Regions from separate parts of the Streptomyces sp. NPDC005494 genome, predicted to be linked through region 1. Evidence: riboswitches for the same ligand, from Rfam matches in the RefSeq annotation. Region 1 holds a riboswitch; the other holds the start of a gene.

What was found. A riboswitch is a leader RNA that binds a small molecule or an ion and turns the genes downstream of it on or off. The one in region 1 is predicted to bind S-adenosylmethionine.
Region 2: another riboswitch for S-adenosylmethionine. It lies ahead of ACFYQ6_RS01855 (aminotransferase class V-fold PLP-dependent enzyme); the one in region 1 lies ahead of thrC (threonine synthase).

What each region holds. Positions count from the first base shown of each region.
Region 1 is NZ_JBIAJR010000005.1:173,576-177,984, reverse strand. It holds gene ACFYQ6_RS17145 (MoaD/ThiS family protein) at 173-448, opposite strand; gene thrC (threonine synthase) at 477-1,775, opposite strand; SAM riboswitch class I at 1,794-1,921, opposite strand; gene ACFYQ6_RS17135 (glucosyl-3-phosphoglycerate synthase) at 2,075-3,025, shown strand; gene ACFYQ6_RS17130 (trehalose-6-phosphate synthase) at 3,096-4,409, shown strand, end outside.
Region 2 is NZ_JBIAJR010000001.1:402,781-407,189, forward strand. It holds gene ACFYQ6_RS01845 (rhomboid family intramembrane serine protease) at 1-190, shown strand, start outside; gene ACFYQ6_RS01850 (Lrp/AsnC ligand binding domain-containing protein) at 187-468, shown strand; gene ACFYQ6_RS01855 (aminotransferase class V-fold PLP-dependent enzyme) at 542-1,927, opposite strand; SAM riboswitch class IV at 2,108-2,225, opposite strand; gene trpD (anthranilate phosphoribosyltransferase) at 2,312-3,376, opposite strand; gene ACFYQ6_RS01865 (cytochrome bc complex cytochrome b subunit) at 3,500-4,409, opposite strand, start outside.

The DNA of each region.
Region 1 (4,409 bases):
TTTGGCTGCTTCTTGACGCGGCCGGGCGCATTCTCATATGCGCGTGGCACGGGCGGCAGCGGGGACTTCCCCAACTGTACCGTGCTCAACCATGCAGAATGGCCCCCTCCGCTTCTCTCGCGGAGGGGGCCACCCCGGTCACACAACGCAGTCGGGACACCCGACCGGTCCGTCAGCCTCCGGCGACGGCCGGAATGATCGAGACGCCGGCGCCGTCCGGCGTGGCCGCGTCCAGACCGCCCTCGAAGCGCACGTCGTCGTCGTTGACGTAGACGTTGACGAAGCGGCGCAGCTTGCCCTGGTCGTCCAGGACACGGGCACCGATGCCCGGGTGGTTCTGCTCCAGGGACGCGATGACCTCGGAGAGGGTCGCCCCCTCGGCCGGGACCTCGGCCTGACCGCCCGTGTAGGTGCGGAGGATGGTGGGGATACGGACCTTGACGCTCATGTGGGTGCCTTCCTCGGGTCTGGGGTGGTCAGTTGGCGGCGGCGAGGCCGGCGTCCCGGAACGCGTCCAGGCTGGGCCGGATCGTCGCCGACAGGCCGGTCGTGGGGGCGACCGCGTCGAGCGTCTTCAGCCCGTCACCGGTGTTGAGGACGACCGTGGTGAGGGACGGGTCGAGCAGGCCGGCGTCGATCAGCTTCTTCGTCACACCGACCGTCACCCCGCCCGCGGTCTCCGCGAAGATGCCCTCGGTGCGGGCCAGCAGCTTGATCGCGTCCACGACCTGCTCGTCGTTCACGTCCTCCACGGCGCCGCCGGTGCGCCGGGCGATGTCCAGGACGTACGGGCCGTCGGCCGGGTTGCCGATCGCCAGCGACTTGGCGATGGTGTTCGGCTTCTGGGGCCGGACGACGTCGTGGCCCGCCTTGAAGGCGGTGGAGACCGGGGAGCAGCCTTCGGCCTGGGCACCGAAGATCTTGTACGGCTTGTCCTCGACGAGGCCGAGCTTGATCAGCTCCTGCAGGCCCTTGTCGATCTTCGTGAGCTGCGAACCGGACGCGATCGGGATGACGAGCTGGTCGGGCAGCTGCCAGCCGAGCTGCTCGCAGATCTCGTAGGCCAGGGTCTTGGAGCCCTCGCCGTAGTACGGCCGCAGGTTGACGTTGACGAAGCCCCAGCCCTCGCCGAGGGGGTCGCCGATGAGCTCCGAGCAGAAGCGGTTGACGTCGTCGTAATTGCCCTCGATGCCGACCAGTTCGCCGCCGTACACCGCGGCCATGACGACCTTGCCCTGCTCCAGGTCGTGCGGGATGAACACGCAGGAGCGGAAGCCGGCGCGGGCCGCGGCGGCGCCCACCGCGCCGGCGAGGTTGCCGGTGGAGGAGCAGGAGAGTGTGGTGAATCCGAAGGCGCGGGCGGCCTCGACGGCGATCGCGACGACACGGTCCTTGAAGGAGTGCGTCGGGTTGCCGGAGTCGTCCTTGACGTACAGGCCGCCGGTCACGCCCAGCTCGCGGGCGAGGTTGTCGGCCTTGACCAGCTTCGTGAAGCCGGGGTTGATGTTGGGCTTCTCGGCGACATCGGAGGGAACGGGCAGCAGCGGCGCGTAGCGCCAGATGTTGTTCGGACCCTCGGCGATGCGCTTCTTCAGCTCTTCGGGGGAGCCGCTCGGCAGGTCGTACGCCACTTCGAGCGGCCCGAAACAGGACGCGCAGGCGAAAAGGGGACCGAGCTCGAAACGCTCGCCGCATTCGCGGCAGGAAAGCGCTGCGGCGGGACCGAGGTCCACGGCGGAAGAATTGATGTCGGCTGCAACTGTCTGCACGGCCATGATGGCGGAGGCCCTTTCTCCTCATCTTCCTCGCGGCGTATTTCGCCACAAGACGGAATTGGCACCTTCCCCACCGTGACCTCGCGGTCGGCAGGAGGGTTGCCGGGACTTCAACGGGCCGTTCCCTCAGTCCCTCTGGATGAGCGCTATGGCACCGGACCATGGATCCGGGCGTTTATCCGCGGACCGACCCCGAGATGCGAGGGTCATCCGCGTTGTTCAAGACTGTAACCGAAGCACCGGACGATCGAGATAGTCGTCCGAACCGCGAGATGGATCACATACAGGGAGTACCGACCGTGCTGGAAGAGGTGGAACGCTGGCTGACCAGGCGTTCCTGGTCAGCCGCCGACCGCCCGCTCGACCGCCTCACGGCGGCGCGGGCGAGGGATCCGCACCGCTCCCGCGTCAGCGTCGTCCTGCCCGCGCTGAACGAGGAGGCGACGGTCGGCGCGATCGTCGAGGAGATCCGGCGCGAGCTGATGGAGAAGGTCCGGCTGGTCGACGAGCTGGTCGTGATCGACTCCGGTTCCACCGACGGCACCGCCGAGGCCGCCCGCCGGGCCGGCGCCCGGGTCGTGCACCGGGACTCCGTGCTCCCCCGGATACCCGCCCTCCCCGGCAAGGGCGAAGTGCTGTGGCGGTCACTGCTGGTGACCAGCGGGGAGATCGTCTGCTTCGTCGACGCCGACCTCAAGGACTTCTCGGCGGACTTCGTCTCCGGGATCGTCGGCCCCCTGCTGACCGACCCCACGGTGCAGTTCGTCAAGGCGATGTACGACCGCCCGCTCGGCGAAGCAGCAGGCCAGGGCGGCCGGGTGACGGAACTGGTGGCGCGCCCCCTGCTCAACCTGCACTGGCCGAGCCTGTCCGGCTTCGTCCAGCCGCTGGGCGGCGAGTACGCCGTGCGGCGCTCACTCCTGGAGCAGCTCCCCTTCCCGGTCGGTTACGGAGTGGAGCTGGGCCTGCTCGTCGACGCGCTGCACACGGTGGGACTGGACGCACTGGCGCAGGTCGACGTCGGCGTACGCAAACACCGCCACCAGGACGGCCAGGCCCTCGGCAGGATGGCCGCCACGATCTACCGCACCGCGCAGCAGCGGCTCTCCCGCGGATCCCTCGTACGGCCCGAGATCACCCAGTTCGAGCGGGGGCCCGGCGGATTCGTCGCGCACACCCATGCGGTGGACACGGAGGAGAGGCCGCCGATGCGGGAGATCGCGGAATACGCCTCACGCAACGCGGCGTAACGGTTCTCCGTGCGCCACTCCGCACACACATCACGTTTGGAGGGTTCCCGAACGGGCTAGGTTCGGGTACATGGTCTCCGAGCACGCTGCCCAGGTACTCGTCGCGTCCAACCGCGGCCCCGTGTCGTACGCACTGCGGGAGGACGGCACGCTCGACTCGAAGCGCGGCGGCGGCGGGCTCGTCTCCGGCCTCAGCGCGGTCGACGACAAGCTGTGGGTGTGCGCCGCCCTCAGCGACGGCGACCGCGAGGCCGTCCGGCGCGGCGTGTCCGAACCCGGCGTCCGGATGCTCGACATCGACGCGGACGTCCACGCCGACGCGTACAACGGCATCGCGAACTCCGTGCTCTGGTTCGTCCACCACATGATCTACCAGACGCCGGTGGAGCCCGTCTTCGACGCGGAGTTCCGGCGGCAGTGGGCCTCCTACGAGACGTACAACCGGGCCTTCGCCGAGGCGCTCGCCGAGGAGGCGGCCGAGGGCGCCGCCGTCCTGGTGCAGGACTACCACCTCTCGCTGGTCCCCGGCATACTGCGCGAGCTGCGCCCCGACCTGCGGATCGGGCACTTCTCGCACACCCCCTGGGCCCCCGTCGACTACTTCCGGCTGCTGCCCGACGACATCGGCGAGCAGCTGCTGAAGGGCATCCTGGGCGCCGACCGGGCCGCCTTCCTGACCCGGCGCTGGGCGGACGCCTTCATCGGCTGCTGCACGGAGATCCTCGGCGGCACCGGCCGTACCCGGATCGGGGCGCACGGGCTCGGCGCCGACGGGGACTTCCTTCGCCGCCGCTCCCACGAGGCGGACGTGGACGAGCGCATGGAGCTCCTCCGGGAGCAGGTGGGCGCTGACCGGCGCACGATCGTGCGGGTGGACCGCACCGAGCTCTCCAAGAACATCGTCCGCGGGCTGCACGCCTACCGGGCGCTGCTGGAGGAGCGGCCCGAATGGCGCGGACGCGTGGTCCACGTCGCCTTCGCCTACCCCTCCCGGCAGGACCTCGCGGTCTACCGCGACTACACGGCGGAGGTGCAGCGGGTCGCCGACGCCGTGAACGCGGAGTACGGCACGCCCGACTGGACCCCGGTCCTGCTCCACGTCGACGACGACTTCGCCCGCTCGCTGGCCGCCTACCGGCTGGCGGACGTCGCCCTGGTCAACCCGATCCGTGACGGCATGAACCTCGTCGCCAAGGAGGTGCCCGTCGTCTCCGACGACGGTTGCGCGCTGGTGCTGTCCCGGGAGGCGGGGGCCTACGAGGAGCTGGGCGAGGACGCGATCGTCGTCAACCCCTACGACGTCTCGGCGACGGCCGCCGCCCTGCACGAGGCGCTGACGATGGACCACGACGAGCGCAGCGCCCGCACGAAGCGCCTCGCCACC
Region 2 (4,409 bases), on a different contig from region 1:
GATCGTGCTCGTGTTCTGGTTCGTCCTGCAGTGGCTGGCGGCCCGGAGCGCGGGCAGCGGCCCGGGCGTGGCGTACCTCGCGCACGTCGCGGGCTTCGCGGCCGGGTTCCTCTACGCCTGGGTGCGTTTCCGGGGTGGTACTAGAGTGAAGTCTCCAGCCACGGCCACTGAGGGAGAAAGCCAGCCGTGATCACCGCGATCGTGCTCATCAAAACCAGCGTGGACCGGATTCCCGAGATCGCCGAGGCCATCGCGGCGCTGGACAGCGTCAGTGAGGTCTTCTCGGTCACCGGTACGTACGACCTGATCGCCATGGTCCGGGTGCCCCGGCACGACGATCTGGCCGACGTCATCCCGGGCCGCATCAGCAAGATCCCGGGTGTGGAGGCCACCGACACCCACGTCGCCTTCCGGACGTACTCGCAGCACGACCTCGAGGCGGCCTTCGCCATCGGTCTCGACGCCTAGTACGGCCGACGGCTCCGGCCGGGCGGGGGAGGTGCCTGCCTCCCCCGCCCGGCCGGAGCCGTGTCGTTTCCGTTCAGACCTGGGCCGCGCCGCGGTCGGGGACGCAGCGGCCGTCCTCGGTGCGGTAGGTCCAGCGGGCACCCTTGCCGACGAGCTCCCGGACCGCGCCCAGGAACCGCTCGACGTGCTCGTCCGGCGTACCCGCCCCGAAGCTCACCCGGATGGCGTTGAGCGACCGCTCCCCCGGCGCGGCCTCGGGCGCGCCGCACTCGCCCGGGTCCTGCGGCTCACTGCCGAGCAGGGTGCGCACCAGCGGGTGGGCGCAGAACAGTCCGTCGCGCACCCCGATGCCGTACTCCGCGGAGAGTGCCGCCGCGAAGTGCGAGCTGTTCCAGCCCTCGACCACGAAGGAGATGACGCCGACCCGCGGGGCGTCGTCGCCGAACAGCGAGAGCACCCTGACCTCGGGCACGTCGGCGAGGCCCTCACGGACCCGGGAGACCAGCTGCTGCTCCCGTGCGACGAGCCGGTCGAAGCCCGCCTCCGTCAGGGCCTTGCAGGCGGAGGCGATGGAGTAGACACCGATGACGTTGGGCGAGCCGGCCTCGTGCCGGGCGGCGGTGGTGTGCCACTCGACGTCCACGCCGCCGTCGGCGCGCCGGGCGACCTTGCGGGAGGCGCCACCGCCCGCGAGGTACGGCTCGGCGTCCCGCAGCCAGTCGGTACGGCCCGCGAGCACGCCCGAGCCGAAGGGCGCGTAGAGCTTGTGCCCGGAGAAGGCGACCCAGTCGACGTCCAGCTCCGCGATGTCCACCGGGTGGTGGGGCGCCAGCTGCGCCGCGTCGAGCACGATCCGCGCACCGTGCGCGTGGGCGGCGGCCGCGAGCTCCTTCACCGGCCACAGCTCACCGGTGACGTTGGACGCGCCGGTGACACAGACCAGCGCGGGGCGTGAGCTCGGGGAAGGGGCGCGGCCGGCGAGGGCCTTCTCCAGCGTGGCGACCGCCTGGGCGGGGGTGTGCGGGGCGTCGAGGTAGGTCACCCGGGCGTCACGCCACGGCAGCAGCGAGGCGTGGTGCTCGGTCTCGAACACGAACACCTCGCAGCCGGCGGGGAGCGCGGCGGCGAGCAGGTTGAGGGAGTCGGTCGTCGAGCGGGTGAAGACCACCTGGTCGTCCGCGCGGCAGCCGAGGAACTCCGCGACGGTCACGCGGCTGCTCTCGAAGAGGTCGGTGGAGAGCTGCGAGAGGTAGCCGGCCCCGCGGTGCACGCTGCCGTAGTACGGGGCGTAGGCGGCAACGTCGTCCCAGACCCGCTGGAGAGCCGGAGCACTGGCCGCGTAGTCGAGGGCCGCGTACGTGACATCTCCGCCCGTGACGAGCGGAACGGTGACATCCGCACCCAGAACCGGCAGCGGGGCACAAATGGACTGGTCGACGGCAGCGGTGGAGACAGACATGGCGAACTCCCGTAAGAGGCAGGCGAAATCCTCGCGCCGGCAGTCATGAAGAGACGCGGCAGCGCGTGGAGAGAGAAAAAGGGTGCGCGGAGAAGGGCGTTGAGCCCTATCGCATTCGCTTGCTCACAAGAGGCTCCCTGGGACCAGGACCCCAAGGGGTGGCATCCGACGATGCCGAGGGGCCCGCGCTTGCCGCAGACCTCGCTGCCTGCGGCCTGGTCTTCACCCGGGGCACCCCGCCACGGACGGAGGGTTGCCGGACAGCGGGCCGGGGCCGTAGTCGCTGTCACTCATGACCTGCGCAGCATCTTGCCACAACGGCCGCCACGCGCAGGGGCGCAGTCCGCGATGCGGACTGCGCCCTTCCTCACATCGGGTGCGCCGTCAGGCGTTGCTGGCCGCCACCCAGCGCTCCAGAGCCCGCTTGGCGGCGCCCGAGTCGATCGACTCCGCGGCCCGCACCATCTTGGCCGCCAGCTGCTCGTTCAGCGTGCCCTCGCCCTGGTCCGACGCGACCAGCGCGGCGGCGGAGTTGAGCAGCACCGCGTCACGGACCGGGCCGGTCTCCCCGTCGAGCAGCCGCCGGGCGACGTCCGCGTTGTACGAGGCGTCGGCGCCGCGCAGCGCCTCGACGGGCACCAGCTCCAGGCCGACGTCACGCGGGTCGAAGGTCTCCTCGCGCACGGCTCCGTCGCGGACGACCCAGACCCGGGAGGTCGCCGTGGTCGTCAGCTCGTCCAGGCCGTCGTCGCCGCGGAAGACCAGGGCCGAGTTGCCCCGGCCGGCCAGCACCCCCGCGACGATGGGCGCCATCTTCACGTCGGCCACCCCGATGGCCTGGGAACGCACCCGGGCCGGGTTGGTGAGCGGGCCGAGGATGTTGAAGGTGGTCTGGGTGCCGAGCTCCTTGCGGGCCTTGGCCGCGTACCGGAGAGCCGGGTGGAACTTCACGGCGAAGCAGAAGGTGATGCCCGCCTCCTCGGCGACGGCGACCACGCGCTGCGGAGTCAGCTCCAGGTTCACGCCCAGCTTCTCCAGCACGTCGGAGGCGCCGCTCGCCGAGGAGGAGGCGCGGTTGCCGTGCTTGACGACCTTGGCTCCGGCCCCGGCGACGACGATCGCCGACATGGTGGAGATGTTGACCGTCTTGGCCATGTCGCCGCCGGTCCCCACGATGTCGACCGTGTGGCCGGGCACGTCGATGGTGTGGGCGTGTTCGTACATGGCGCGGACCAGGCCCGTGACCTCGTCCACGGTCTCACCCTTGGCCCGCAGCGCCACGGCGAAGCCGGCGATCTGCACGTCGGTCGCCTCGCCGCTCATGATGCGGTCCATGGCCCACGCGGTGTCGTCCGCGCCCAGGTTCTCGCCGCGCAGCAGGGGGGTCAGCACGCCGGGCCAGGTACGGGCCGCCACGCTGTCGCCGCCGTCCGGGGTCACAACGTTCATGGTCCGCTCCTGGGTCCACAGCCGATACAAGGGTTGTCTCCCACCTTATCCAGGCCCCGGGACAGCGAAGAGCCCCGTCCATCGGATGGACGGGGCTCCTGCTGTGGCGTTCAGCTGAGGTGATCAGTGGTGGCCGTGGCCGCTGGTGATCTCCTTGTACTCCTCGGCGGTGGGCTTGGCGATCTGGTTGTCCTCGCCGTAGTAGCTCTTGCTGAGCCTGACCCGCAGCTTCTGGAGTGCCGACGGCTTGCGCTCGACACCGTTCGCGTCGACCGTCGGGCCGATCTCGAGCGGCTTGTACTGCTCGTGCGCGGTGAGCGTGTGCAGCTGCTCCGGACCGAGCGGCTCGTGGATCTCCACGAACTCACCGTGCGGCAGGCGCTTGATGGTGCCGGACTCGCGTCCGTGCAGCACCTTCTCCTTGTCGCGGCGCTGGAGGCCGAGGCAGATGCGCCGGGTGACGACGAACGCGAGGACCGGGCCGACGAAGAAGGCGATCCGTACGAACCAGCTGATGGCGTTGAGCGACAGGTGGAAGTGGGTCGCCCAGATGTCGTTGCCACCGCCGACCAGCATCACGAAGTAGATCGTGATCCAGGCGACACCCAGACCCGTACGGGTCGGAGCGTTGCGCGGACGGTCCAGGATGTGGTGCTCGCGCTTGTCCCCGGTGATCCAGGACTCGATGAACGGGTAGAGCGCCAGCGCCGCGAGGATCACACCGAAGAGGACCAGCGGGATCAGTACGCCCAGGACCAGCGTGTGGCCCCAGAGGTTGATCTCCCAGCCCGGCATCACACGGACGAAGCCTTCGGCGAAGCCCATGTACCAGTCCGGCTGGGCGCCCGTGGACACCTGGTCGGGACGGTAGGGGCCGAGTGCCCAGATCGGGTTGATCGTGGCGATCGCCGCGATGATCGCGATGAAACCGAAGACCAGGAAGAAGAAGCCTCCGGCCTTGGCCATGTACACCGGGAGCAGCGGCATGCCGACGACGTTCTTGTTCGTGCGGCCGGGACCCGCGAACTGCGTG